DNA from 2 places in the Janthinobacterium salmonicoloratum genome. Region 1 is predicted to be linked to the other one. Evidence: predicted binding sites of a transcription regulator. Region 1 holds the regulator's gene; the other holds the start of a gene.
What was found. The regulator FliA, encoded in region 1, starts transcription of late flagellar genes. The targets are predictions, from matches to a motif close to CTAAAGTTTNNNNNNNNNNNGCCGNTA.
Positions count from the first base shown of each region.

Region 2: ACQ4WY_RS21130 (DUF5610 domain-containing protein) is a predicted target of FliA. The motif match lies at 3,830-3,856, and genes of this name have one in related genera.

Region 1 covers NZ_JBNYXV010000001.1:1,844,073-1,858,611, reverse strand. Annotated here, with positions in the region: gene flhA (flagellar biosynthesis protein FlhA) at 1-606, shown strand, start outside; gene flhF (flagellar biosynthesis GTPase FlhF) at 919-2,247, shown strand; gene ACQ4WY_RS08620 (MinD/ParA family ATP-binding protein) at 2,240-3,103, shown strand; gene ACQ4WY_RS08615 (RNA polymerase sigma factor FliA) at 3,151-3,882, shown strand; gene ACQ4WY_RS08610 (flagellar motor protein) at 3,864-4,610, shown strand; gene motD (flagellar motor protein MotD) at 4,616-5,386, shown strand; gene ACQ4WY_RS08600 (CehA/McbA family metallohydrolase domain-containing protein) at 5,496-7,106, shown strand; gene ACQ4WY_RS08595 (translation initiation factor Sui1) at 7,198-7,560, shown strand; gene ACQ4WY_RS08590 (hypothetical protein) at 7,633-8,490, shown strand; gene ACQ4WY_RS08585 (flagella synthesis protein FlgN) at 8,542-9,009, opposite strand; gene flgM (flagellar biosynthesis anti-sigma factor FlgM) at 9,018-9,326, opposite strand; gene flgA (flagellar basal body P-ring formation chaperone FlgA) at 9,438-10,133, opposite strand; gene flgB (flagellar basal body rod protein FlgB) at 10,325-10,777, shown strand; gene flgC (flagellar basal body rod protein FlgC) at 10,780-11,181, shown strand; gene ACQ4WY_RS08560 (flagellar hook assembly protein FlgD) at 11,197-11,892, shown strand; gene ACQ4WY_RS08555 (flagellar hook protein FlgE) at 11,946-13,493, shown strand; gene ACQ4WY_RS08550 (flagellar basal body rod protein FlgF) at 13,551-14,294, shown strand; gene flgG (flagellar basal-body rod protein FlgG) at 14,367-14,539, shown strand, end outside.
Region 2 covers NZ_JBNYXV010000004.1:313,400-327,938, reverse strand. Annotated here, with positions in the region: gene ACQ4WY_RS21150 (TPM domain-containing protein) at 1-681, opposite strand, end outside; gene ACQ4WY_RS21145 (LemA family protein) at 683-1,297, opposite strand; gene pyrF (orotidine-5'-phosphate decarboxylase) at 1,465-2,289, shown strand; gene sbcB (exodeoxyribonuclease I) at 2,333-3,781, opposite strand; gene ACQ4WY_RS21130 (DUF5610 domain-containing protein) at 3,928-4,557, shown strand; gene ACQ4WY_RS21125 (GGDEF domain-containing protein) at 4,559-5,524, opposite strand; gene ACQ4WY_RS21120 (HPF/RaiA family ribosome-associated protein) at 5,784-6,161, opposite strand; gene ACQ4WY_RS21115 (DUF1345 domain-containing protein) at 6,363-7,028, opposite strand; gene ACQ4WY_RS21110 (MFS transporter) at 7,067-8,317, opposite strand; gene ACQ4WY_RS21105 (CDP-6-deoxy-delta-3,4-glucoseen reductase) at 8,401-9,426, opposite strand; gene ACQ4WY_RS21100 (SDR family oxidoreductase) at 9,439-10,356, shown strand; gene ACQ4WY_RS21095 (hypothetical protein) at 10,440-10,700, shown strand; gene ACQ4WY_RS21090 (hypothetical protein) at 10,915-11,184, shown strand; gene ACQ4WY_RS21085 (hypothetical protein) at 11,427-11,666, shown strand; gene ACQ4WY_RS21080 (glycine-rich domain-containing protein) at 11,754-12,527, opposite strand; gene ACQ4WY_RS21075 (CHASE domain-containing protein) at 12,715-14,539, opposite strand, start outside.

The DNA of each region.
Region 1 (14,539 bases):
CTGATCACTTCGCACGCTTCCGAGCTGCTGGGCCGCGCGGAAGTGCAGTCCCTGCTCGACCACCTGGGCAAGGATGCGCCGCGCCTGGTGGAAGACCTGGTGCCGAAGATGCTGTCCCTGTCGACCCTGCAAAAGGTGTTGCAGAACCTGCTGGCCGAGGGCGTGCATATCCGCGACATGCGCACCATCATCGAAACCCTGGCCGAGCATACGGTCAGCACGCAAGACCCCAACGACCTGACGGCGCTGGTGCGCGTGGCCCTGGGCCGCGCCATCGTGCAGCAATTGTTCCCCGGCGCGGCCGAACTGTCCGTGATGACGCTCGACAGCCGCCTGGAACGCCTGCTGATGCAAGCCATGGGCAATGGCGGCGATGGCGCGGGCATCGAGCCGGGCCTGGCCGACACCATCGCGCACCAGGCAGGCCTGGCTGCTCAGCAGCAGGAAGCGCTGGGCCTGACGCCGGTGCTGCTGGTGCCGGCGCCGCTGCGCGCCTTGCTGTCGCGTTTCCTGCGCCGCGCCTTGCCGCAGCTCAAAGTGCTGTCGCATGCGGAAGTGCCGGAAACCAAGACGATTCGCGTCACCAGTCTGGTGGGCGCGCAGTAGTTGGCATTGTTAGCATCGGGGTCAGACCCCCGCCAGCGTTAGCGCCGAGCTTTGCGTTAGCGTCGGTGGGGGTCTGACCCCAGCCTCCCGGCCCTTGCTTTTGGTCAAATAAACATCAATTTCCTCCCGGCAAACTGAATAACGGGTACTTTCCCGTCCTGTTCCTTCGATCGTTTCCTGCAAGCATCGCTAATAATGGAAACTGTCCGGGTGATCTGTGTCCATGTGGAAGACAGCATCCAAGCAACAGGAGTCGACGATGGTCACACAGTTCAGCCAATATTGCGCCACCCCCGCCTTGGGAGGCCGGTCATGAATGTGAAGAAATTTACGGGCGCCTCGTCGCGCGATGCGCTGCGCAAGGTGCGCGAGGCGCTGGGCCCCGATGCCGTGATCCTGTCGAACCGCCAGGCCGATGGCGTGGTGGAAATCCTCGCGCTGGCCAATGACGATGCCGCTTCGCTGGCCTCGCCGCCGGCCGCGTCCGAAATGGCCCAGCCCCGTCCCCAGTTGCAGACCCAGTTCGCCACGCCGCAGCGTCCGGCCGTCCCGGCCCAGCGCCCGGCTGCGCCACGTCCTGCCGCACCGCGCCAGGCAGCCGGCGAGCCAGTGGACATGGCCCGCATGCAGCAGATGATGGCCAGCGCGCTGGCGCACGTCAAAGAGAACGCCGCCGCCGAGATGAGCGGCATGATGAATGAAATCCGTGCCATGCGCGGCATGATGGAAACCCAGCTGGCGGAAATCTCCTGGGGTTCGACGCAGCAGCGCGAGCCGCAAAAAGCCGTCGTGCTGCGCGAAATGCTGGCGGCCGGTTTTTCCGCCAGCCTGGCGCGCTACCTGATCGACAAGCTGCCGGCCGGCCTCGATGGCGCGCAAAGCATGCGCTGGATCAAGACTGTCCTGAGCCGCAACCTGAATACGGTGGCCAATGAAGACGCCATGCTGGAGCAGGGCGGCGTGTTTGCCCTGGTCGGCCCGACCGGCGTCGGCAAGACCACCAGCACGGCCAAGCTGGCGGCCCGCTGCGTGATGCGCCACGGTCCGGAAAAGCTGGCCCTGATCACCACGGATGCCTATCGTATCGGCGCGCACGAACAGCTGCGCATCTATGGCAAGATCCTCGGCGTGATGGTGCATTCGGTGAAGGATGAAGCGGATTTGCGCATCGCCCTGAAGGAATTGAAGAACAAGCATACGGTGCTGATCGATACGGTGGGCGTGAGCCAGCGCGACCAGATGGTGACGGAACAGGTAGCCATGCTGTCGGGCGCCGGCGCCGATGTGAAACGCCTGCTGTGCCTGAATTCCACGGCGACCCAGGAAACCCTCAACGAAGTGGTGCGCGCCTATCAGGGCAGCGGCCTGGCCGGCTGCATCATGACCAAGCTCGATGAAGCGGCGTCGATCGGCAATGTGCTCGACGTGGTGATCCGCCAGAAACTGAACCTGTTTTATGTGTCGAATGGCCAGCGCGTGCCGGAAGACCTGTACCTGGCCGACCGCGGCTACCTGATCGACCGCGCCTTCAAGCTCAAGCGCGATGCGGCGGCCACGCAGTTTTCCGATGCCGAACTGCCGCTCCTGATGGCGCAGGCGGCCGCCCGCAACAATGAAGCGCGCGGGGTGCGCCTTGGCTAATTTCGATTTCGACCAGGCCGAAGGCTTGCGCCGCATGCTGGCCGGCCCGCAGCCGCGCGTCATGACATTTTTATCCGCCACGCCGCAGGACGACAAGGGCGCCATGCTGGTCAACCTGGGCGCCTCGCTGGTCTACGGCGGCAATGACGTGCTGCTGCTCGACGCCAGCGGCGGCAGCGATGGCGTGGCTGCGCGCCTGGGACTGGCGCACGGCGCCAGCCTGCGCGACGTGGCGCGCCAGCAGTGCGGCTTGAACCAGGTCATCCACCAGGTACCGCAAGGTTTTGGTGTGGCCAGCCTGGGCGCGCGCAACCACCTGATGGACAGCATGGACTATGCGGGCGAGGACGAACTGCGTCGCCTGGGCAAGACCTTCGAAGTGCTGGCGCGCCAGAGCGGCATCGTGCTGGTCGACGGCGTCGTGGCAGACGAGGGCGATTGCTTCCCCGTGCCGCTGATGGCTTCGTCCGATATCGTCGTGCAGGTCTCGACCAGCGCCACCTCGATCAAGGCGGCGTACTGCCTGATCAAGCGCCTGAGCCAGGAACTGGGACGCCGTCCCTTCGGCATTCTCGTCACGGGCGCTTCCGAATCTGAAGCAAAAGTGGTATACGATAATATGGCGCAGGCGGCAAGCCGCTATCTGGCCGTGAAGCTGACCTCGATGGGGTCGGTGCCTGCAGATGAGTATCTGCACCGCGCAGCGCGGTTGGGCCGCAGCGTGGTCGATGCCTTTCCGCTGGCGGGAGCCTCGGTGGCGTTTCGCGGACTGGCCGAGCGGCTGGCCCGTTCGGCGCCGCCGGTGCTCGGCGGCACCTTGTACCAGACGGGGAGCCTGCATCAGTTCAGCGCCTGAAACCAACCGTAGCACCAGATAAAAGACGAGAAAACAATAAGCAGCCTATGTACACGGTCAAAGGGAAATCGAACAAGGACTATTTGCTGACGGAGCACATTCCGCTGGTGAAGCGTCTGGCGCACCATATGAAGGCGAAATTGCCGCCTTCGGTCGAGGTCGATGACCTGATCCAGGCCGGCATGATCGGCCTGCTCGATGCCATTAGCCGCTATGAAGAGACGCATGGCGCGCAGTTCGAGACGTATGCCGTGCTGCGCATCCGCGGCGCCATGCTCGATGAATTGCGCACCAGCGACTGGCTGCCGCGCAGCATGCGCCAGAACATGCGCAAGATCGAGGAGGCGATGAGCACCTTGCAGCAGCGCCTGGGCCATCCGCCGACGGAGTCGGAAGTGGCGAAGCTGCTGAAAATGTCGCTGGTCGACTACCAGGAAATGCTGGGCGATGGCGGCGGCCACCAACTGCTGTACTACGAAGACTTTCATGACCCGGACGGCAATGACAGCTTCCTCGACCGCCATTGCGTGGACGAGGACAGCGACCCCTTGCGTTCCCTGCTCGATACCGATTTCCGGCAATCCGTGATCGATGCCATCGACGCGCTGCCGCCACGCGAGAAAATACTCATGGGCCTGTATTACGAAGAAGAGCTGAACCTGAAGGAGATCGGCGCGGTGATGGGCGTGTCCGAATCGCGCGTCTCGCAGCTGCATACCCAGGCCGTCGCGCGCCTGCGCGCAACCTTGAGGGAGCTGGCGTGGACTGGTCCAGCGTAATCGGGCTGGCGCTGGCGCTGGCGGGCCTGCTGGTCGGCCAGGCACTGGAAGGCGGCAAGATGGCCTCCCTGCTGCAGCCGGCCGCCTTTGCCATCGTCATCGTCGGCACCTTCGGCGCCGTGCTGCTGCAAACGCGGCTGCGCACCTTCGTGCGCGGCCTGGAAATGCTGCGCTGGGTCTTCCTGCCTCCAGCCGATACGCGTGCCGCGCTGGCGCGCGACATCGGGCAATGGAGTTTGACGGCGCGCCGCGACGGCCCGCTGGCGCTCGAGCGCCTGATGGAAAACACGGCCGACCGCTTCAATGCCAAGGGCTTGAGGATGATCGTCGACGGCATCGCGCCCGACAAGCTGCGCCAGCTGCTCGACGTGGAAATTTCCGCCTACGAAATGGCCGAGCGCCAGGCTGTCAAGGTGTGGGAATCGGCGGCCGGCTATTCGCCCACCATCGGTATTCTGGGCGCCGTGCTGGGCCTGATCCATGTGATGGAAAACCTCACCGACCCAAGTAAATTAGGCAGCGGCATCGCCGTGGCGTTTGTCTCCACCATCTACGGCGTGGGCCTGGCCAATCTGCTGTTCCTGCCGGTAGCGAACAAACTTAAGGCCATCGTCACGCGCAGGGTGCTGCAGTACGAAATCACGGCCGCCGTACTGTACGACATCGCCACGGGCGACCATACGCGCATCATCGAAGAGCGCGTTTCCAGCCTGCTGCACGAGCATTGACCATGATGCGGCGCGCGCGCAGGAAGTATGACGAGGAACCGGACAACCAGGACCGCTGGCTGATCTCGTATGCCGACTTCATTACCTTGCTGTTCGCCTTCTTTGTCGTGATGTATGCGATTTCGCAAGTCAACGAGGGTAAATACCGCGTCTTCCAGAACGCCATCGGCCAGGCCTTCAGCCTGGAAAAGGGCGCGCCGCCCATCATCATGGAAGCGCCGCAGGCGATTCCTTTGCCGAACCCCGCACTGAAACGCCGCACGGAAGCCATCCGCCGCGAGCGCGAGCATATGACGCGTCTGGCGCAAGACCTCACGTCGACCCTGGCGCCGCTGGTCAAGGAAGGCAAAGTGCGGGTCACGCAGACGAGCCGCGGCGTGAGCGTGGAAATCAATGCCAGCGTGCTGTTCGACCCGGGCGCGGCGCGCCTGACGGCCGAATCGGACCAGGCCCTGCGCGCCGTGGCCGTGCTGCTCAAGGATGACACGCACGACGTGCAGGTGGAAGGGCATACGGATGTGCAGCCGATCAGCAATTCCAATTTTGCCTCGAACTGGGAATTGTCGGCCGCGCGCGCGAGCGCCGTGGTGCGCCTGTTCATCGCCAGCGGCGTCAAGGCGTCGCGCCTGACGGCCGTGGGCCACGCCGACAACATCCCCGTGGCGCCGAACGCCACGCCGGAAGGGCGCGCGCGCAACCGCCGGGTCGCCGTGACGATTTTGTCCGGCATCCCCGAAACGGTGACGGAAGTGCCGACGGCACCGCCGGCCAACTAGGCGCGTTTCCAGGGCGGCGCCAGTGCGCCTGCGCCTTGGCGCGTGTCATTCGCTGGTCATACTGGAATGCTAGGCTGTCGCACTTCTTTTCAGCTTCCAGGTTTATCCCATGTCTTACTCCAGAATGTTGCTTCCTTCGGCTATCGCCATCCTGTTGAGCGTCGCCGCTTGCGGCGGCGATAGCGACCCGTCCAGCAGCGTGCCACCGCTCCCCACTGGCCGCTGGATCGCCGGCGACCTGCATACCCACACCACCCAATCGGCCGACGCCGATGTCAGCCAGACGCTGGACAAGGTACTGGCCAAGGCCTTCGGCAGCTACGGCCTCGACTGGATGGCGCTGTCCAACCATTTGCGCGTCTCCACGCGCGACGCACTGGGCGCGCCGCTGCCGGCGCCCATCCCGATGTCCATCGGCGCCGAGCGCTATGAAATTCCACGCGTGCAGGCCTTGCAGGCGGCCGGTACCTACGCCGACAAGCTGATCTTTTCCGGCTTCGAGTGGGACATGCCGACCCACGATCACATCGGCGTAGGCATGTTCGAGGGCGCGGACAAGCTCAGTGCCAGCACCAGGGGCATGAAGGAGTTCGAGTACCTGTTCACCACGCGCGACGCCAGCATGTTTGACGCTGCCGATGTGGCGGCATGGAAAGCCAAACATGGCGAAACCCGCTATAACAAGACGGCTGCCGATGCGCTGCAAGCCATCAACTGGCTCAAGCAGAACTATCCGGAGACCAGCTACGCCGTCATCAACCATCCGTCGCGCAACAAGGGCAGTTACAGCATCGCCGACTTGCGTGCCTTTAACGATGCCGCCCCCAACATCATGTTCGCCATCGAAGGCATGGTCGGCAACCAGATGGAACCGGACCGCGGCGGCTACACGGCAGCCTATACGGACGACAATGCGCTGCTGCGCGTGTATGGGGGCGTCGATTACGTCGTCGCCAAGCTGGGCGGGCCATGGGATGCGTTGCTGGGCGAGGGGCGCCGCATCTGGAACCTGACCGATTCGGATACCCACTTCAAGATCGTCGGCGGCAACAGCAGCGGCTATTTCCCCGGCGAGTATGCAAAGAACTATGTGTTCAACAGTGCGCAAGGCGCGCCGCTGGCGAAAGATTTGTTGGCCGGTTTGCGTTCGGGCAAGATGTTTTCCACTTACGGCGACCTGATCAACGCGCTGGACTTCAACCTGGCCAGCAAGGACGACCGCAAGGAGATGGGTGGGGAGCTGAAAGTCGGCAACGGCGATAAAGTCACCATTACCATCCGCTTCAGGAGCCCGGCCAAAAACAACTACGAAAAGCCCGTCGATAGCGGCGTGGCCGCCAACGTCAAGCCCGTGGTCGACCATGTCGATCTGATCGTCGGCGATGTGGGCGCGAAGGCGGCGGCGGGTACGCCGGCCTACAACGTTGCCGCCAATGCCAGCACGCGGGTGCTCAAGCGCTTCACCAGCGCGGACTGGAAAGCCGGGGCCGATGGCTACTACAGCGTGAGCTACGAAACGACGGCGACGAAGAACCAGTATTTCCGCCTGCGCGGCACCAATCTGGGGACCGATGTCGCCGGCCTGACGCAGGGCGGCGAGCCGCTGGCCGACCAGCGTACGGGCACGACGGACAGCACCCAGCGTTTCAATGACATCAACGACCGCAATTACCGCAGCCTGTGGTTCTATTCGAATCCCGTATTCGTCACCTTGCGTTAATACGGCGCCTGGCGCGCTGCCGGATGGGGCGGGGGATTGATTCCCGTCCCGCTTGGTACAATCGCGCCTTCTCCCTTTTTATCTCTCCATCATGAAAAGCAGTTCCCTGGGCGGTCTCGTCTACTCCACCGAAACGGGCCGCATGTGTCCCGCCTGCCGCCAGCCGCTGGCGCAATGCGCGTGCAAGGCGCAAGCCAAGGCGGCAACCGCGGGCGATGGCGTGGTGCGCGTATCGCGCCAGACCAAGGGCCGCGGCGGCAAGAGCGTCACCGTGGTCAATGGCTTGCCGCTGGACGCCATCGCGCTGGCCTTGCTGGGCAAGCAGTTGCGCACGCAGTGCGGTTCGGGCGGCACGGTCAAGGATGGTGTGATCGAAGTGCAGGGCGACCATGTCGAGACGGTGATGGCCGCGCTGCTCAAGCTGGGCCACCAGCCGAAAAAAGCCGGCGGCTGAGAGTGTGGAGGCGTGCGGCGCGCTGCCGTGCGCCTGTGGTAACGTGCGTTTCCCATCCATGCGCGGCACCTGATGATGAATAGCAAACTGACCGGTATCGCCCTTGCCGCCGCCATCGCGGCAGTGCTGGCGCTCGCGTACTGGTCCGCGCCCGACGGCGGCGCGCCGCAAGCGGGTGTCCCTGCCGCCGGCGCGCCGGCGGGACGCAGCCTGGCGTCGTATTTGACTATCGATGCCACCCCCGTCGCCGATGCCGTACCCATTCCCGTGACCCTCGCGCAGCGGCTCGAACGCCTGGGGGCCAGCGGCAAGCCGGAAGATGCGTATGCGGCCTTCAACCTGCTCGACGACTGCATCGTCTTCCAGCGCGAAAGCCGCTTGCCGGGGATGGAGTTCGAGCTGGGACGCGAGATGACGGTGGAAGAAAAAGCCGCCCAGCAGCAGCTGTGTGCGGGCCTGACGCAGCGCCAGCGCGAGGATCGCATCGGTTACCTGGCCGCCGCCGCGAAGGCGGGCGTGCCGGGCGCCGCCACCCTGTTCTTGTCGGAAGGGCCGTTCGGTGACCGCAGTGCGCTGCGCAACCGTCCCGACGATCCGCTGGTGCAGGCATGGAAGCGGCAAGCCATCGACCAGCTGACGGCGCAGGCGGACGCAGCGGAACTAACCAGCGTGTCTACCCTGATGATGGCGTATCTGCGCGATGGCGACGTGGTGCAGAAAGACGCGCCGCAAGCGTATGGCTACCTGCTGGCCCTGCGCCAGGTCTACGACGATATGCTGGCGCCCGGCGTCACCAATCCGTATCAGGATGAATACTGGCACTGGCTGCAGGCGGAACTGACGCCGGCGCAGCAAGCTGCCGCCAGCGCCAGGGCGCAAGCCATCGTGGCGAAATATCGCCAGCATGCGGGGCGTCCCGCGCACGGTTGAGCAGGCAAGGCCGCTGCGCCTTGCCGGGGATTGCTGTTAACTCAGGGGAATTTAGCCGATGACGACGCGCCGGCTGGCCGTGTTTGTCGTCGCTTGGCCGCTGGGGCCGTAGAAATTGCCGCTTTGTGCCGGAGGGCGCATGGCGTTCAGGGCGCCTTGCGTGTGCAGCATGTGCTTGTTGACGAGCAGGCTGTTCAGCCGGTTTTGTTCCTTGGCTTCGCGCGTCGTCTCGAGCAGGGCTTTCCACAGGGACGCCGCTTCCGCTTCGCCGGCGCCGACCAGCCAGTCTTCCATGCCTGCTTCGGCGGCCATGAAGCCCGCTGCCGCCAGCGCCTGGTGACGTTGCGCCGCCAGCTGGCTCAATTGTCCTACCAGTGCCGTCTTGCGCGCCGTGAGCTCCGTGATTGCATCGATGTCAGCCGCAACCAGATGCCGCTGTTCTTCTTTCATCAATGCCAGCAATGTGGTCATGAGCTGTTGCTCGTCGCGCAGGCTGGAAAACGGAGTCACTGATTGCATGAGGGAACCTATCTATTTCGTGAGTGCAGCAAGTCCTTGACCGTGTCGAGGAGACCGTCCGCCACTTTTTCTGAGTTGACCTGGAACTGGCCGTCGGCGATCGCGAGCTTGATGCGTTCGACTTTTTTCGTGTCGAACACGGCGCCGCTGCCGGCAGTTGCACTGGCCGCTAATGCCTGTCCTTGCGGCGACAGGCGTACATTGTCCGACGTCGTCGGTGTTGCCTGGGCTTTCTCGGCATTCCGGGCGCCGGAGGTGTTCGCGGGCGCCACCGGCAGGCCGGGATTGCTTTTAATGGTGTTGTCGGTAATTTTCACAGCGTGATCCTCGTCTGGTCGAAGTCAAAAAACTCCGGGATATGTGTCATTATCGGCACCTTCTGCCGAAACTTTAGTGCGCCAGACCACAATATCGCTGTCCATCCGTGTTTAAAACGCCACCTCCACCAAGCCGCCTGCGCGCGCCACGCCGCTGATCTGCTGGCCGCTCTGCGTGCGTACATGTACCGTCTGGCCATCGCCGGCGCTGCCGATGGCGCGTCCTTCTGATGCCACCTGGAAACCGTTGCCACTGGAGACGACGCGCACCAGCTGGCCTTGCATCACCACCGGCTTGCGGCGCAGGGTGTCGAGGCGCATCGGCGTGCCGGGTGGCAAGGAAATATTCGTGCTGGCGCCCACCACCTGGGCCATGTCGGTGGCGATGCCTGCCGGCAATGCGGCCAAGTCGCCCTGCATCGTCACCAGCTGGCTGGCGTCGATGGCTTGCCCTTGCGCCAGCGGCACGGCGCTGGCCACGTAGTCGCCGACGACGGCCACGTTGGCCTGCAAATAAATAGTCCAGTTGCTTGGCGCCGTGCAGCGCACGCCCACGGTGGTCTTGCCCCAGGCCCGCGCGCCTGGCGCCATGAACGCCTGCGGCGCGGGACAGGCTGCCAGGTTCAGGCGCGGATCGACGGCGCCGACGGTGACGGTGACCTTGCCCGGTAAGCCGTTGCTTTGGACTTGCAGGAATTGTTCCACGCTGTTGCGCAGCGCTTCCGGCGTCTGCCGGCCGGCGTTTTGCGCCTGGGCCAGCAGTGGCAGGGCGGCAAAAGCGAAGAAGAAAGCGAGCGGTGTTTTCATGGTGATAGGCCTCTGGAATAGTGCCATGATAGTGCGCGCCGCCCCGTTCGAAGCGCCGATTAAGGGGTAAAAGTATGGTCTGATCCGGCGATGGTCTTGCTGGTGGGCACCTTACTATGTTTCCTGTCATCACTAATCCGCCATCCTTCCGCCATCTCGGGCGCCAGTGGCAGATCTTTCCGGAGCCTGACATGATAGGGAAACTCGACGATTACATGCGCTTCAACGAGACGGCGCTGAGCCTGCGCTCGACGCGCCAGGAATTGCTCGCCTCGAATATCGCCAATGCCGACACGCCTAACTACAAGGCGCGCGATGTCGATTTTGCCGCCGCCCTGAAAGGCGCTATGGCGCGCAAGGACGGTGTGCCGCCGGCCCTGAAAGGCACGGCGCCGCAACATATGCCGGGCAAGGGCGTGGCCGCAGCCGCAGGGAGTAGCACGGGCGGCAAGGTCGAGACCCTGGCCGACGGCACGCCGCTGCTGTACCGCGCGCCGGCCCAGGGCGCCGTCGATGGCAATACGGTGGACATGGATCTCGAGCGCAACGCCTTTGCCGACAATGCCATCCGCTACGAGGCGGCCGTGACCTTCCTCAACTCGCAGATCAAGGGCATGCTGACGGCCATCCAGGGAGGACAATAATCATGTCGCTATTTAATATCTTCAATGTTTCCGGTTCAGCCATGAGCGCCCAGGCGCAGCGCCTGAACACGGTGGCCAGCAACCTGGCCAATGCCGACAGCGCCACCAGCGCCACGGGCGAAGCCTACCGCGCCAAGCAGGTGGTATTTGAAGCCGTGCCCATGGCCAACGGCGCCACGGCCGTCAAGGTGCAGAAGGTGATCGAAGACCCGTCGCCGATGAAGCTGGTCTACGACCCGAAGAATCCGCTGGCCGACGAGAAGGGCTACGTCACCATGCCCAACGTGAATACGGTCGACGAGATGGTCAACATGCTGTCGGCCTCGCGCTCGTACCAGACCAACGTGGAAACCATGAACGCGGCCAAGTCGCTGCTCCTGAAAACCCTTACCCTCGGCCAATAAGGCTGACTGATCATTATGGCAACCATCGACACGAACACCTCCGTCACCACCGACCTGATGGCGACGATGAATCCGAAGAAGACGACGGCCGCTGCAGGCAGCGTCGAAGCGGAAACGAACAAATTTCTCACCCTGCTGGTCACGCAGCTGAAAAACCAGGATCCGATGAATCCGCTGGACAATGCGCAATTGACGAGCCAGCTGGCGCAACTGTCCACGGTAACCGGCGTCAACAAGCTCAATACCACCGTGGAAAGCTTGAAAGCCAGCTACCAGCAAGCCGAATCCATGCAGGCGGCCAACATCATCGGCCACGGCGTATTAACGGCGGGCAAGGACATCAACCTGAGCAAGAGCGCCGCGCTGCTGGGCGTGGACCTGGCCACGCCAGCTGACAAGGTCAAGGTCATCATCTACAAGGATGGCAAGGAAGTCCATTCCATCGACCTGGGCGCACAGGCGGCGGGCACCTTGCCGCTGGGTTGGAACGGTTCCACCACCGATCTCGACAAGGACGGCAAGCCGGTCGTGCTGGCCGACGGAGCCTACACCTTCGCGGTGGAAGCGACGCGCGGCGGTACCAAGCTCACGGATGCGACGGCGCTGATGTTCGGTTCGGTCGCCAGCGTGTCGACGGGCGCGAATGGCGTGAAATTGAATGTCCCGGGCGTGGGCAGCATCACCATGGCCGACGTGAAACAGATTTTGTAAGCCGCTTCCCCTTAGCGTGACCCTCTACCCCTAATATCTACCAGGAGAACACAATGTCTTTCCAACAAGGCCTGAGCGGCTTGAATGGCGCCGCCAAATCGCTGGACGTCATCGGCAACAACATCGCCAACTCGTCGACGGTGGGTTTCAAGCAGTCGCAGGCCCAGTTCGCCGACATTTATGCCAACTCGCTGTATGGCGTGGGCGGCAACCAGGCGGGGATCGGCGTGTCGGTCTCGCAAATCGCCCAGCAATTTAACCAGGGTAATCTGGAATCGTCGTCGAATCCCCTCGACATCGCCATCAATGGCGGCGGCTTCTTCCGTACCAGCGTCAACGGCGCCATCCAGTATTCGCGCAATGGCCAGTTCCAGGTCGACAAGAGCGGTTTCATCGTCAACGCCCAGCTGGCGCAACTGACCGGCTATCCTGCTGACGTCAACGGCAAGATCGTTGCCGGCGCCGTCGTGCCCCTGCAGATCGACCAGTCGGACATGAAGCCCCAGGCAACGACCAAGATCGACACGCAAGTCAACCTCAATTCGAATACGGCCATGCCGACCACGGTGCCGTTCAAGTCCACTGACGACACCTCGTACCACAAACAGTTTCCCGTCGAAGTCTTCGATTCGCTGGGCAATTCCCACAACATGGCGAATTTCTATGTGAAGACGGGCACCAACACCTGGGATGTCTACTCGGCCATTGACGGCACGGAAGTGACCAGCATGAAGGTCGCGGCCGCCCTGCAGACGGACCCTGCTTCGCTGGCCGCGCGCGCCGCCTACCAGGCCGCCGCCACGGCCGTGCCGCTGGTGCCGGCCAATGTGACGACGGCCGCCGTTGCCTATGGCAATGCGGTCGGTGCCGCCGTCTCGGCTGCCGCCGCTGCGGCGGGCGCCACGCCGGCGCAACTGGCCGCCATCGCCGCCACCTACGGCAGTGCAGTGCCGAATGGCGTCAACTCGAGCCGCACGCCCGACCAGATCGACGCGGCCATCCGCGCCGTGACCGTGGTGCCAGCCGTCAAGACCGGTTCGCTGGTCTTCAACACGGTCGGCAGCCTGGACCGGGCCGCCATGCTGGCCCTGACGCCGCCGCAAACCTTGCCCGTCACCGTCAACCTGCCGATCTTCCCGGCCACGGGCGCGAATGCGACCCTGTCGGTCCAGGTCGACTTCACCAAGTCCACCCAGCTGGGCACCGCCACGGCGGAAAAGAAAACGGAAGCGGACGGCTACAAGGCGGGCCAGCTGAGCCAATTCATCGTGGGCGACGACGGCGTCATCCAGGGCCAGTACAACAATGGCAAGACGCGCAGCCTGGGCCAGGTGGTGTTGAGCAACTTTACCAACCCGAACGGCCTGGAGCCGCTGGGCAACAACGCCTGGGTGGAAAGCTCGGCCTCGGGTAAGCCGATCACGGGCGAACCGAAGACGGGCACCCTGGGCAACTTGCGCGCCTCGGCCGTGGAAGTGTCGAACGTCGACTTGACGGCGGAACTGGTCAATATGATCACGGCCCAGCGCGCCTACCAGGCGAATGCGCAGACCATCAAGACGCAGGATTCCGTCCTGCAAACACTCGTCAACCTCCGCTAATAAGTTGACCGGGGGCATATGCCCCCGATTTTATTGTTGGTTTGGGAGAAAGAAAAAATGGACCGTCTCATCTACACCGCCGGCTCGGGCGCCAAGCACATCCTGGACAAGCAGGCGACCACCGCGAATAACCTGGCGAACGCCACCAGCACGGGTTTTCGTGCCCAGCTCGACTCGTTCCGCGCCGTGCCCGTGGTGGCCGACGGCATGATGCCGACGCGCGCCTTCGTCGTCGATTCGACGGTCGGTTCCGATTTCACGCAAGGTCCCATGCAGCACACGGGCCGCGCGCTCGACGTGGCCGTGGAAAACGGGGGCTGGATCGCAGTGCAGTCGGCCGACGGTTCCGAAGCCTATACGCGCAACGGCGCCTTCAAGCTCAATGAAAACGGCATGCTGCAGACGCAATCGGGCCTGATGGTGCAGGGCGACACGGGCCCGCTGGCCATTCCGCCGGGCGTGACGGTGGCCATCGCCGGCGATGGCACGGTGGGCACGATTTCCACCGATGTGCCGCCGGGGCCGTCGACGGTGCTGGGGCGCATCAAGCTGGTCAACCCACCCGAGCAGCAACTGGTGCGTGGCGACGACGGCCTGTTTCGCCTGAAGGATGGCACGGTGGCGCAAGCCGACCAGGCCGTCAAACTGACCACGGGCGCGCTCGAGGGCAGCAATGTCAGCCCCGTCGACTCGATGGTCAGCATGATCGCCCTGGCGCGCCAGTTCGAAACGCAAATGAGCCTGTTGAAGAATGCCGAGAATAACGCGGCGAAAGCCACCCAGATCCTCGCTTTGAATTGATAGAGCCAGTCGCATAATGGTCACATAGAAATAGTCTACAGGGCTGGCAAGCGCTGTTATTGGAGAAAAAACATGATTCGTTCCCTTTGGATAGCCAAGACGGGCCTGGAAGCGCAGCAGACGCAGATGGACGTGATCGCCAATAATCTGGCCAACGTCAGCACCACTGGCTTCAAGAAGTCGCGCGCCGTGTTTGAAGACTTGCTGTATCAAAATGTGCGCCAGCCGGGTGCGCAATCGTCGCA
Region 2 (14,539 bases), on a different contig from region 1:
ACCGGTGGCGCCGCTGGACCAGTTGCTGCCGCGCTGCAGCCGGGTAGGCCCGCCGCGCGAGCGGAACAGGGTCAGCACGACGAGGAAGCCGAAGAACAGCAGCGGCAGCCAGAAGGTCAGGCCGCCCGCTTCCACGGTGGCCGGCGCTTTCTGCTGTGCAGGTGCGGGGAATTGCTCCTGGTTCAGCAGGGTGGAGATGGCGCCCACGCCAGCTACCAGGCCGCCGTAATAGTCATTTTGCTTGAAATGGGGGGCGATGACGTCTTGCAGGATGCGTTTCGATTGCGCATCCGTCAGCACGCCCTGCACGCCACGGCCCGCTTCGATGCGCAGGCGGCGCAGGGACGAAGGGTTGTCCTTTGCCACCATCAGCAGCACGCCGTCATCGACGCCCTTGCGCCCCAGCTTCCAGGCATCCGTCACGCGGATGCTGTATTGCTCGATGGCTTCCGGTTCCGTGCTCTTGACCAGCAGCACGGCGATCTGGCTGCCCGTCTTGGCTTCGTAATCGGCCAGCACGCCTTCCAGCGCCGCTTTTTGCTTGGCGTCCAGCATGCCGGCGTCATCCGTCACGCGCGCCGCCAGTGGCGGCACGGGCAGCAAGCCCTGCGCGCCGGCCGGTGGCATCGTCCACAGCAGCAGCGCCGTCGCCAGCGCCGCCAGAGAAGACCAGGCTTTCATCTTATTTGCCAAAGTTGACGGTTGGCGCGGTCGAGATGGCTTTTTCATTTTCCACCGTGAACGATGGCTTGACCTTGTAGCCGAAGACCATGGCCGTCAGGTTGTTCGGGAAGCTGCGCGCATGCACGTTGTAATCCTGCACGGCGACGATGTAACGCTGGCGCGCCACGGTGATGCGGTTTTCCGTGCCTTCCAGCTGCGACTGCAAGTCGCGGAAACTCGTATCGGCCTTCAAGTCAGGGTATTTCTCGGACACCACCATCAGACGCGACAGGGCCGACGACAGCTGCCCCTGTACTTGCTGGAATTTTTCGAAGGCGGCCGGGTCGTTCAGCACTTCGGGCGTGATCTGGAAACTGGTGGCGGCGGCACGCGCCTTGGTCACCGCTTCCAGGGTTTCGCGCTCATGCGTGGCGTAGCCCTTGACGGTGTTCACCAGGTTAGGGATCAGGTCGGCACGGCGCTGGTACTGGTTGACCACTTCGCCCCAGGCGGCCTTGGTGGCTTCGTCCTTTGTCTGGAAGTCGTTGTAGCCGCAGCCTGTCAGGACGCCGGCCAGGACGGTGACGCTCAGCGTCAGGCGCAGCCATTTGGTGAATTGATTGGTGATTTGCATGATGGGTTCCGTGCAGAGTAAGGGAGGTGAGGCAAATATACCTGAAACGGCCCGCGATGTCGGTTTAATAAGCGCTGGCCGCCGCTCCTGACTGCCTTGAGACGCCGTGGCAAGCCTGCGCCGCGTTACAATACGGGGTTTGCAACTGAATATAGAGAAGGTGTGCCGTGAATTTCATCAATAAATTATCCGCCGCGTGGACGGCCAATAATTCCCTGCTGTGCGTGGGCCTGGACCCGGACCTGGCGAAATTGCCGGCCGAACTGCGCGATCTGCCTGATGGAATCACCACCTTTTGCACGCGCATCATCGATGCCACGGCCGATCTGGCTTGCGCCTTCAAGCCGCAGATCGCCTATTTCGGCGCGCTGGGCGCGGAAAAGCAGCTGGAAGACATCTGCCGCTACGTGCGCGAGAACTACCCGCACATCCCGCTGATCCTCGACGCGAAACGAGGCGACATCGGCGCGACGGCCACGCAATACGCGCGCGAAGCGTTCGAGCGCTACGGCGCCGACGCCGTCACCGTGAATCCGTATATGGGCGAGGATTCGCTCGATCCCTACCTGGCGTGGCAAGACCGCGGCGTGATCATCCTGTGCCGCACTTCGAACCCGGGCGGCTCGGACCTGCAATTCCTCGACACGGACGGCGTGCCCCTGTACCAGCGCGTGGCGCGCCTGGTGGCCGAGAAGTGGAACAAGAATGGCCAGTGCGCGCTCGTCGTCGGGGCCACCTTCCCTGAAGAACTGGCGCAAGTGCGCGCCATCGTCGGCGACATGCCGCTGCTGGTGCCCGGCATCGGCGCCCAGGGCGGAGACATCGCCGCCACGGTCGGCGCGGGCCAGACGGCGAACGGCATGGGCATGATGATCAGCTCTTCACGCGCCATCATCTACGCCACGCCGCAAGCTGGCGAAGATTTCGCCGACGCAGCGCGCCGCGTGGCGATCGAGACGCGCGATGCGATCAATCAACATAGAGCTGTTTAAGTCTCAGCCATGAAAAATGCCGGGCTAGCCCGGCATTTTTCATTTAGTCGCGCTGCGGCGCGACGATCTCCGCGTAATCGTAGAGCTCGCCCAGAATTTCCTCTCCCCGCTCATCCACGGACTCCGACAGCACGTCGATCTCCGTAAACAACATTTCGATGGTGCGGGCGCCACCGTCGCCATCGAACAGGCGGGCGGCGCGGTGTTGTTCCCAGCGCAGGCTTTCCGCTTCGCTCAGGGTGTGCGGGAAATTGCGGGCGCGGTAGCGGAACAGCAATTCCTGCAGGCGTTCGTCGGAAAACGAGGGGCGGGCCGTGGCCAGCTTGGCCGGCGTATCGCGGCGCAGCGATTCGAGCAGGCGGCGGTCGTCGTTGCTGACGAAGCCGTTGTATAAATCTTCATCCACGTCCAGGGCGACATTCGCGCCCGGGCGCTGGAAGACTTCTGCCCAGATCGCATCCATGTTCGGCGCCGTGGCGGCCAGCTGCGCGTTGACCTTCGCCGCATCCAGATCGATGCCCCAATGCGCGGCCATGGCCGGCGACAGGGTTTTTAGATTGCCGACCAGCATGGGCGACTTGTTCAGATGCACGCTTTTCACGGGCAGGCGCGTCATGCCTTCCGGCATGGCCTCCTTGCGCGTGAACAAACGCGTGCGGATGGTGTCCGCGTCCAGGCTGAACAGTTCGCGTGGATCGTAGGCGCAATCCCAGACGAGGATTTCATTCTTGTTGCTCGGGTGCGTGGCCAGCGGCCAGACGACGCCCAGGCAGCCCCGTTCAGCGGGGAACATGCCCGACACGTGCAGGAAGGGCTGGCGCTCGCTGGCGGCCAGGTGCATGCCCATCTCGCTGGCGACCCGGTCCTTCTTGTGCAGCGCCAGGCAGAATTCGAACAGTTTTGGCTGTTTCTGCTTGATCAGGCGCGCCAGGGCGATGGTGGCGCGCACGTCGGACAGCGCATCGTGCGCCGCTTCGTGGACCAGGCCATTGGCCTTGCTCAAGTGTTCCAGTTTGAAGCTGGTCTGGCCATCGTCGCGCTTTGGCCATTCGATGCCTTCCGGGCGCAGCGCGTGCGTCATGCGCACCACGTCGAGGATGTCCCAGCGGCCGCAATGGTTCTTCCATTCACGCGCATACGGGTCGATCAGGTTGCGCCAGAACAGGAAACGCGTGACTTCATCGTCGAAACGGATGGTGTTATAGCCCACGCCGATGGTGCCCGGTTCCGAGAAGGCCGCCTCGATGGTGGCGGCGAACTGGTGCTCAGGCACGCCCAGCTGCAGACATTGCTGCGGCGTGATGCCCGTGATCAGGCACGATTGCGGGTCGGGCAGGAAATCATTGGCAGGCTGGCAATACAGCATGATCGGCTCGCCGATCTCGTTGAGGTCGGTATCCGTGCGGATGGCGGCGAACTGGGCCGGGCGGTCGCGGCGCGGCTGGGCGCCAAAGGTTTCGTAGTCGTGCCAAAGAAAGGTCTGCTTAGTCATTGATGGTCGTTACTTGATTGGTTGTCCGGGCCGGTAAAAGCGCCACTGCTATAGTTTTCTGAAAACCTGCCGATACTACACGAGAGGATGGCCATCATCGCGTTTCCCGCATGGTGGCATACATTGCCCGTTCAAGGAGGTCTATCGTGTCAATTCCCATCGCCGCAAGCGGCAATTCCACCCCTTCCGTGACTTCCGTCAGTACGGGCGTTGCCGGCAAGGACGATAAAGTCCAGCAAAAGGACGGCGTCAAAACTGAAATGAGCGTTAACGACCGCAGCAAGCTGCAATTGAACGCTTCCATCATGCAGGCCTCGCTGAACGTGTCGATCGGTTCCGAGAACGAGCCGCTGGCGCTGCTGTACAAGACGGCCATCACCAACATCAATGAAGCGTTGAAGGGCCAGTACGGCGAGGACGCGATCCAGAACGCGGCATCGCAGGATAACAGCGCCGAAGCGACAGCGAGCCGCATTGTATCGCTGTCGACCGGTTTTTTTGACGCCTACAAGAAACAGAATCCCGGCATGGACGACGATACGGCCCTGACCAAGTTCATGGACACCATCAGCGGCGGCATGGAAAAAGGCTTCAAGGAAGCGCGCGATATTCTGGGCGGCTTGAAAGTGTTGCAAGGCGATATCGCCGGCAACATCGACAAGACGTATGAGCTGGTGCAGAAGGGCTACGCGGATTTCATCGCCGCGCACAGCAGCAAGAAGGATGACGCTGCCAAGCCGGATGCGACCAAGCCGGCCGACAGCAAGGCTGCCTGAACTACAGCATGACCTTGTTGCGACCGCTGGCCTTGGCCCGGTAAAGGGCCGCGTCGGCCGCGGCGATCAACGCATGGTCGTCCTGTTCCGCCGCCAGGCTGGCCACGCCGAAGGAACCCGTGATGTGCGGCAGCGCGCTGCGCATGTCGGCGAAGATGACGGCTTGCTGCATGCGTTCGCACAGGCGCTCGGCGACCCGCAGGGCCACGTGTTCGTTAGTATCGGGCAAGATCACCATCATTTCCTCACCACCATAGCGCACGGCAAAATCCGTGGGCCGCAGGGCTGCGCCCAGCACTTGCGCGGCGATGCGCAGTGCCTGGTCGCCTGCCTGGTGGCCGTGCGTGTCGTTGAAGCGCTTGAAATGGTCGAGGTCTATCATCACCAGCGACAGCGGCGAGGCGCTGGCGTGGGCCGTGACGATCATGTTTGGCAGTAAATCGGTGAGCCAGGCGCGGTTGTACAAGCCCGTCAGGCTATCGACCATCGACAGCTGGCGGTAGAATTCCCCCAGTTTCTGGCGGCGGCGCAGCAGGGCATTCGCGGCGCGGATGCGGAAGGACAGCAGCCGCAGCAGGTTGCGCGCCAGGCCGTTCGATTGCTCGATCAATTCCCAGACAATGGCCGCGTCGATCACCAGTAAATCGGTTTCTTCCAGGGCCGAAATGGCGGCCAGGTTGCTCGCTTCATCGAGTACCGATTGTTCGCCCACGCTTTCGCCGGGCAAGACCTTGCTGACGGTGCCGTCATCCATGCCCGTGTGGGTGTCGGCGGCCACGGCCAGTGAGCCGCGCAGGACGATGTACAGGCTGGCGCCTTGCGTGTCGGCAATAGCTTCGCCCGCTTCGAGGCGCATGACGGGGCAGGGTGCCAGCATGGCTGCCGTCTGGCTGTCCGCCCCATCGCGAAATAGCTGTAAATCGCCGATGTTGCAGCCTGAAGCGCCAAAGTTGCCGATCTGTTCCACAATCACACTTTCAAAAAGCCGGCGCGCGAGCAGGGAGCCGGTATCTTCATGATAGCGTAAAGCGGCCTAGACCGTAACGGCAAAGGCTTGCTTGATGTCACTTACTGTGAGAAATACGACAATTATTTCAATGTCGCGTTAATAAGCTGAAATGATGATTGTTTTAGTATTGTTATTGCCGCGCGCAAAAGGCGGGCCAGATGTGCAAAGGCAGCCTTGAACGGCTGCCTCAGTCTCTGGAAATCTTGCGGGTGGGGAATTACTCGGCGGTTTCTTCCGCTTCGGCCGTATCGATTACGGCATTTTTGCCGGTGGCGTGGCGCTTGCTGTCTTGCAGGCGGCCCAGGGCGCTATCGATGGCGCGTTTCAGTTTGTCAGTGGCGCCGGCAACGGATTGATGCACGGTGGCGCTCTGTTCGGTTACGGCAATTGCTTGATAGCCAGCAACGCGTGCTTCCATGACGCAGCGAATATCGTCGGCGCCGCCTTTCGGGCCATTCGTGTCGCTGATGTGGACTTCGATGCGGGTCAGGTTGTCGCGGAAGCGGTTCAGTGCGCTTTCAAGTACGGATTGCACATGTTCGTTCAGTCCAGCGGTGTTGGCGATGGTGCTGTCGGTATGAATATTGATTTGCATATGCTTACTCCTGTCAATTCAAAAAAAACCCATCTCAGGCGTGTTGAGGCCTGGTTGCTGCCACATGCACAAGACCTCTGTGCATGGAACTTATCTTACTCCTCTTTCCAGTATTTCAAGAGGGTGCGCACGATTAAGATGAGCTTAACCCTTCAGCCAGGTCAAGTTTCCTCATGGAATTTTTTCGGTTCGCCGTCAGCCTTACCCATTAATGAGACCGGCGGCAATATTGATCGACAGCCCCAGCACGACCAGGTTGAAGAAAAAGCTGAGCACGGATTGTCCCAGCACGATCTGCCGCATCAATCTCGTCTGCACGGAAACGTCCGACGTTTGCACGGCGACGGCGATGGTGAAGGCGAAATATAGAAAATCCCAGTAATCGGGGTTTTGCTCGTCGTCGGGAAATTTCAGGGGGCGTAGCGTGGGGTCGGCCTGGTAATACAGGTGGGCATAGTGGAAGCAGAACAGGGTGCCGACGAGGAACCAGGAACCGACCAGCGTCAGGATCGTCAGGCAATAATGCAGCGCGCGCTCGTCCGGCGCCAGGTCTTTCATCGACGATAGCTGCGAGACGATGGCTACCAGGCTCATCACGGATGCGACGGACAGGGCCGACAGCACCGTGGCGGCCCGCTCATCCTGGCGCTGCGCCATCACCTTCACCTTGTGATGGTTGGCGTGCATCATCATCCAGGCCATCGTCGCCAGGTAGAACCAGACGGCCACGTTCCACGCCGTCAGCAGGCGCGTCATCTGTTGCCAGGAGGAGGGCAGCAGCAGGCCGGCCGCCACGCCGACGGCCGTGGCCATGCTCAGGTGGGGGCGGCTGCGGATGAAGCTGTGGAAGGGAAGCGTGATTTTCATGGTGCGTGTTCGTCAGTGGCGATAGCGCATCTTAGCGCTTAGTTTGCGCTCGCGGTGGCCGTCCTGGCGGCCGCTTCCTTCTCGTGGTGGGGAAAGCGGTCCATGCGCGACAGCACGGGGAACAGGACGGCCCAGATGCCCGTCACGGCCAGGGTGGCGGCGCCGCCGAAGAGCACGGCGCGCACCAGGCCGAACCAGCCGGCCGTCAAGCCCGATTCGAATTCGCCCAGCTCGTTCGAGGCGCCGATGAAGACGGCATTCACGGCGCTGACCCGGCCGCGGATCTCGTCCGGCGTCTCGAACTGCACCAGCAGGTGGCGGATGTAGACGCTGACCATGTCGCCGGCGCCCATCAGGAACAGCGCCGCCAGCGCCAGCGGGAAATAGCTGGTGCTGCCCAGCACCAGGGTGCCCAGGCCGAAGACGGCCACGCCGCCGAACATCCACGCGCCCACGCGGCGCGTGATGGGGAAGATGGCCAGCGCGATCGAGCACAGGGCCGCGCCGGCGCCCGGCGCCGTGCGCAGCAAGCCCAGGCCGCTGGGGCCGATATGCAGCACGTCGTGCGCGAGCGCCGGCAGCAGGGCCGTGGCGCCGCCGAACAGCACGGCAAACAGGTCGAGCGAAATGGCGCCCAGCACGATGGGTTTCGACCAGACGAAGCGCAAGCCTTCGAGCAGGGTATGCCAGCTGACGGGTTCGCGCTTGACCACTTGCGGCGCAGGCGTGGTGGCGCGCATCAGCAAGACGGACACGACCAGCAGCGCGGACGAGATCAGGTACACCACCTTGGGACCGAAGTAATACAGCAAGCCGCCCAAGGTGGGCCCCAGGATGATGGCCACGTGCGAGCTCGACGAGCTGAGCGCGACGGCACGGCTGAAGTGTTGCGTGGGCACCATGTTGACCAGCACGGCTTGCGTGGCCGGCATCATGAAGGCGCGCGCGCTGCCGAACAGCACCAGCACGGCGAACACGGGCCAGACGATGGCGAGTCCACTGAGCGTAAAGGCCAGCAGGGCCAGCGCGCAAGCCAGTTGCGCCGCCAGGCACCAGGCGATGATGTTGCGCCGGTTGTAGCGGTCGGCCACGTGGCCGGCTGGCAGGATCAATACGAGGAAGGGGGCGAACTGCGCCAGGCCGATCAGGCCCAGGTCAAACAGGCTGCCCGTGATCTGGTACACCTGCCAGCCGATGGCCACGCTTTGCATTTGCACGGCCACGGTGCCCAGCACGCGGGCGGACAGGTAACAGGCGAAGTTGCGGTGACGCAGGATAGCGAGAGGCATGAAATTTCCAGGAAGCAGCGGGGTGGAGCGGTGGCGGCAGCGGGCGCCGCGCCAGCCGCGCCCCGCTGTCTGGAAGGTAACGCTTACTTTGCCAGGTCGGCTTCCGTGGTGAAGGCGTCGGCGTAGAATTCGTCGGCTGGCAGCTGGCACAACTGCACGAAATCGCGGTTGGCCGACTCTACGACGATCGGTGCGCCGCAGGCATACACTTGATAAGCGGACATATCTGGCAAGTCGGTGATGACGGCCTGGTGCACGAAGCCCGTGCGGCCGCTCCAGGCGTCTTCCGGCAAGGCGTCCGATACGACGGGCACATAGGTGAACTGCGGCAAGTCGGCGGCCCACTGGCGGCATAGCGCGTCCATGTACAGGTCGTGCGGACGGCGGCCGCCCCAGTACAGGGTGATCGGGCGCGGGGATTGCTCGTTGATCATGTGCTCGACGATGGCTTTCAAGGGGGCAAAGCCCGTGCCCGAGGCCAGCAGCACGACGGGCTTGTCGGAATCTTCGCGCAGGAAGAAGGTGCCCATCGGGCCTTCGAAGCGCAGGATGTCGCGCGCTTTCATGGTGCCAAAGACCTGGTCGGTGAACAGGCCGCCCGGCATATGGCGGATGTGCAGGCTCACGGGGCCGCCTTCAACGGGTGCGCTGGCCATGCTGTAGCTGCGGCGCTTGTTGTCGCGCAGCATGATTTCGATATACTGTCCGGCGCGGTAGTGCAAGCGCTCGCTGGCTGGCAACTGCAGGGTCAGCACGACGACGTCGGGCGCGACTTTTTCGATGGTGGTCACGCGCGACGGCATTTTCTTGATCGGATAGTCGCTGCTGCCCGCCACTTCGCGCGCCTGCACCACCAGGTCGCCCTGGGGCACGGCACAGCACAGCAGCGAGTAGCCGGCGGTCGCTTCATCTTCCGTCAAGGAGCGGGCTTGGTATGGCTTATGCTGTACGCTGCCGGACACGATCTTGCCCTTGCAGGAACTGCAGGCGCCGCTTTTGCAGCTATACGGCAGGCCGACGCCTGCGCGTATCGCCGCCGACAGGACGGTTTCGTCCGCTTCACAGCTGAATTGGTGGCCGCTGGGCTGAACAGTAATTTGAAAAGTCATACAATCCTTGAGATGAAAAATATGTTAATGCACTCTTTGCGCAAGCCGTCAGGCTTGCCGCGCCTGCTGATCCTGGGCTGCGGCGACGTAGGCATGCGGCTGCTGCCCTTGCTGCGCACGCGTTTTCGCGTCTTTGCCGTCACCAGCCAGCCGGCGCGCTGCGCGCAGCTGCGGGCGGCCGGCGCCGTGCCCATCGTGGCCAACCTCGATGACCGCGCCAGCCTGAAACGGTTGGCGGGACTGGCGACGATGATCGTGCACCTGGCGCCGCCCCGGTCGTCGGGCTTGCTGGACCAGCGCACGCGCAATCTGGCCGCCATTTTACCCGAGCATGCACGCATGGTGTATGTGAGCACCAGCGGCGTGTATGGCGATTGCGCTGGCGCCTGGGTCGATGAAACGCGGCCGACGGCGCCGGCGAATGCGCGCGCGAAGAGGCGCGTCGATGCCGAGCAGGTCTTGCGGGGCTGGGGCGTGCGCCGCGGCGCCAGCGTGGCCATCCTGCGCGTGCCCGGCATCTATGCGGACGACCGCCTGCCCCTGAAGCGCTTGCGCGAGGGCACGCCGGCCCTGGCCGCGGGTGACGATGTCTATACCAACCATATCCATGCCGATGACCTGGCGCGCAGCATCGAGCGGGCCTTGTGGCGGGGCAAGCCGGGACGCGTGTATCACGCCAGCGATGACAGCGAACTCAAAATGGCGGAGTATTTCGATGCCGTGGCCGATACATTTGGCCTGCCGCGCCCGCCACGCCTGCCGCGTGCCGAACTGCAGCAAGTGGTCACGCCGATGCTGCTGTCGTTCATGTCCGAATCGCGCCGCCTGCACAATACGCGCCTCAAGCGCGAGCTGGGCGTGCGCCTGCGCTACGCGCGCGTGGCCGATGCCTTGCGGTCGTTGTCCGCCGATGGCGCCGGCATCGGGTAAAATGACCGGTTATCTGCGCACTTTGCTGGGCCGGCGCGCAGCGCGCCGTTGCGGCGGTGCGCCATTCACTTAAGGACTACAGCATGAGCACCCTCACTTACGAAGAATACCTGGACGAGGTCACCACCGTCCTGACGGAACTGTATGACCTCGACGACGACGCCGCCATCAAGCTGGTCGTGGCGGCGCAGGACGCGGAATTTTTTGTCCCGCACGATGCACATGAGGAAATGCGTACCGCCGAGCAAGCCAAGAAAGATGCGGTCACCCTGTTCGAGCGCAAGCAGAACCGCCAGCAAACGCAGGAAAAACAGCAACAGCGCGTGCGCCAGCAAAAGAAATAAGAGCAGGCTATCGGCCGCCAGGCCGCTGGTGACGTGAACATGGAGCATGGGGCAGTGCAGGCTTCGGTGCAACACCGGGGCTTTGCTACTTGATGCAGCGCAAACGCGCCATGGCACGCTGACGATATGGTGAGCAATGTCGTCACGCGTTTCAGCTACTTGTGGCGGGCTCTACAAATAGAGCGACGCTGTTTCCCGTCAGCAGGAGCGAGCCATGCAAGCGAAGAGTCACCCCAGCAAGGAACAGGTGCGCGCCTATATGCGGCGCCGCGAACATGCGCTGCAGCCGCCACCACCACCCGATGAAATTCGCCGGCAACTGGCCTGGTGCCGTGGTGATGCCATCCTTGGCACTTGCCTGCTTGCCGCCCCGGCCGGCGTGGCCGCGCAAGGTTGGCATTTATCAGCAGAAATGGCCCGCCTGGGCACGCTCATGACGATTGCCTGGCTCATGCGTAGCGGCGTCCCTCATTGTAAAAATTGATGACGTGCAGCAAATTTTTCCGATTTGAGTTATCCTCTAGCACATTCCAAGTGCGTCAATTCTCTTCAATTATCACAATTTTGCTTTAAGTTACGCAAAAATCAACAATAGCGTGTATTATATTGTTTGCGGCGTAAAAGCCGCATAAGTGATGGCGCTTTTTAGTGTGTTTACCCTGAATTATTGCAGAAGAGACATTCGGTTTTTTCTTGCTTTAATACAACAAGTACGGATTTTTGATCATGTCTCTCAAACAAATTACCTCTTTGCCTACCTACAACCCGAATCGCGTCCTCGATGCGATCATCGACAAGCTGCAACTGAAAAATGATGCCGCCTTGTCGCGAGCTCTGGAAGTGGCGCCACCTGTTATCAGCAAGATTCGTCATAACACCTTGCCGATCGGCGCCACGATCCTCATCCGCATGCATGAAATCAGCGATTTCAGCATTCGTGAATTGCGCGAGTTGATGGCTGCCTAAGAACGCCTGACAGACGGTAAACTGAGAGGTGCCGTCTGGGTAAGTCAGGCTTGCCGCGTGCGGCAGCCACATCTGTTTTCCGCTTTTCTATTGCGGGTCGCGGTTCAGTACCGGACGATCGACATAGAAACGCCCCATTTCCTGTCCAGTCGAGGACGACTTGACCACCGCTGCGCTCAGTGAGGCAGGCGCGCTGGAAAAGGCGGTGTTGGCAGCCCCGGTCGCGCGGCCCGAATACGCCGTCGCCTGTACCGCTGCACTGGAAAACGCCGTTTGCACGGCCCGGCCCGAGTACGCTGTCGCCTGTACCGCGGCACTGGAAAACGCCGTTTGCACGGCCCGGCCCGAGTACGCTGTCGCCTGTACCGCTGCACTGGAAAACGCCGTTTGTACAGCCCGGCCCGAGTCTGCCGTCGCCTGCACCGCCGCACTGGAAAACGCTGCTTGTACGGCACGTCCCGAATACGCCGTTTCTGCGCGGATATAATCTTCCCCGAACGTTTGCTCATACAACTGCTTCATGCGCTCGCCCACGCGATGGTGCGCCGCTTCGTCGTCTTCGCCGCGCAGGCCGATGTACGGGAAGTGATGCAGGAAGTAACCGAACACCTGTTCGCAGTCCGCCGCATATTTCAGGGTATCGAGGATGTGGTAGTGCCAGAAGGTATCGACGTCCATCAGTGGCGCCGTTTCTTCTTGGGGAAACTGCTTCATCAGGATCAGGAAGCGGCGGTATTCGAATTCCACCGCATTCGCTTTTTCCAGGCTCCATCCTTCGCCTGACTCCCGGTGCATCAGCTTGACCTTGATCGCGTCCAAATTCAAATCGGCAATTGCCTTGAAACTATCGTTCGTATCCATGAATGTCCTTTGGTAAAGAGCGTTGTGGGAAATACGGTGAAACAAGGGATAGCGGTCGGTGTGTACTCCTGGTAAGTAGTCGAGGGATGCCTGACCCATGGCGGGCGGGCGCTGAGTTGTTCTACATTAATATTGCATCTTATTACAAAATATGCAAGCTGAGCTTGCTTCAAGTGGGGCGCGCCTGTCAGGCGCTGGACCTGCTTTCTTCCTGGTAGGGAAACGCGGTGGCGTCCGCGCCCAGCGGCACGCTGACGTGCACGCTCATGCCGGCGCCGGGGCTACTTTCGATGTAGAAAGTGCCGCCCAGCAACTTGATGCGCTCCTCTATCCCCACCAGGCCAAACGAGCCCAGCTTGTTGCGCCCGTCGATGGCCGCGCCCACGCCGTTGTCGCTGATGCTCATCGACACCGTATCGCGGCATTTTTCCAGCTTGACTTGCACGCGGCTGGCATAGGCATGCTGGGAAATATTGCTGAGTGACTCTTGCAGGATGCGGAACAGGGCCGTCGCACACTGGTCGCTGAGGCAAATGTCGTCATGGCTTTCGCTCACTTCGCAGGCGATGCCCGTGCGCTGGCGGAATTGCGCCACCTGCCATTCGACGGCCGCATTCACGCCCAGGTCCAGCACGGTAGGGCGCAAGTCGTTGATGATCTGCCGCACGCTCTTGATGGTGGCGTCGATCTGCTCCAGGGTCGAGCGGGCGCGGGCGTTCAGGCGCGGGTGGCGGCGCTGCGTGCGCGAGGCCAGCATGTCGGCATCGATGCGCAGCACCAGCAGGTTTTGTCCCAGGTCGTCGTGAATTTCGCGCGCGATGCGCTTGCGCTCTTCTTCCTTGATCTGGTCGGCGTGGGCCGCCAGGCGGCGCAGTTTCTGATGCGACAGCTGCAGGCGGATCTGGCTGGCGCGCAATTCCTCCGTCATGCCCGTCGCCATCTGGATGGCGCGCCGGCGCGACGACGCCAGGGTATGGAACAGCACATACAGCAGCATGGTGCTGGCAAAGCCGATCAGCAGGGCCAGCCAGGGCAGAAAGGCACCGAAGCGCGTATACAGGTCGCTCTTGCGCACGCTGAACAGCGCTTGCCACATGCGGCCATTGTGTTCGATCAGCATCGTGCTGCTCAGGTAACGCCCCGAGTTGCCGGGCAGCCACCATGGCGCATGCATGCCTGCCGTCGTGCTGTCGAAGATGGGGCGCATGTCGCGCGGCAGTTGCAGCGGTTCGCGCGCCTGCGGACCGATATCGAACAGGGTCAGGCGGACGTTGCGTACCGGCATGTCGGCCAGCGCACTGCGCATCATCGTCACCAGATCGTAGCCGATGCCGACGGAACCCTGGTAGGCCGCGCGCCTTTGCTCCATCGTGTCGATCGGCATGCCGGAGCGGAACACGGGCAGGCGCATGGCCATGCCCGTCAACTGCGGCCGGTCGTCCATCGGCACGGGCGCGCCGGAATTACTGATCTGTCCGGAATCGCGTGACTGCGCCAGCGCTTCGGCGACCAGGGGCCGCGAGGCGATGTCATAGCCATACTTTTCCGGGGCGCTGGCAATCGGCTCGATGTACACCAGCACGGAGTAATGGGCGCGCGGGGCGGGCGGATGGATGGCAAACGCCGGATAGCCGTCGCGCCCGGGCGGATGGCCGCGCTGCATGGCTGCTTCGAAGGTGTTGCGCTGCGCATCGTCCAGTTCCTGGCTGTAATTGAGGTTCATTACGCCCGGGTAGTTCTGTTGCAGGGCCATGTTCGCCACGTAACGGTGGAATTGCTCGCGGCTTACGTGTTCGTTGGCGCGGAACAGGCTGGCTGTGCCGCGCAGCAGGTTGGCATACGACTTGACGCGCGATTCGATGTTTTTTTGGGTATTGCGCGCCAGATTGTTGAACAGGTCGCTGGCATCATTTTCGATCGATTGCGAAGCGGCCATGTAGAACAGCACACCCACCATCATCGACATCACAAAGCCGAGCAGCCACAGCGGTCTTTTTGCAGCAGCTAAGGGG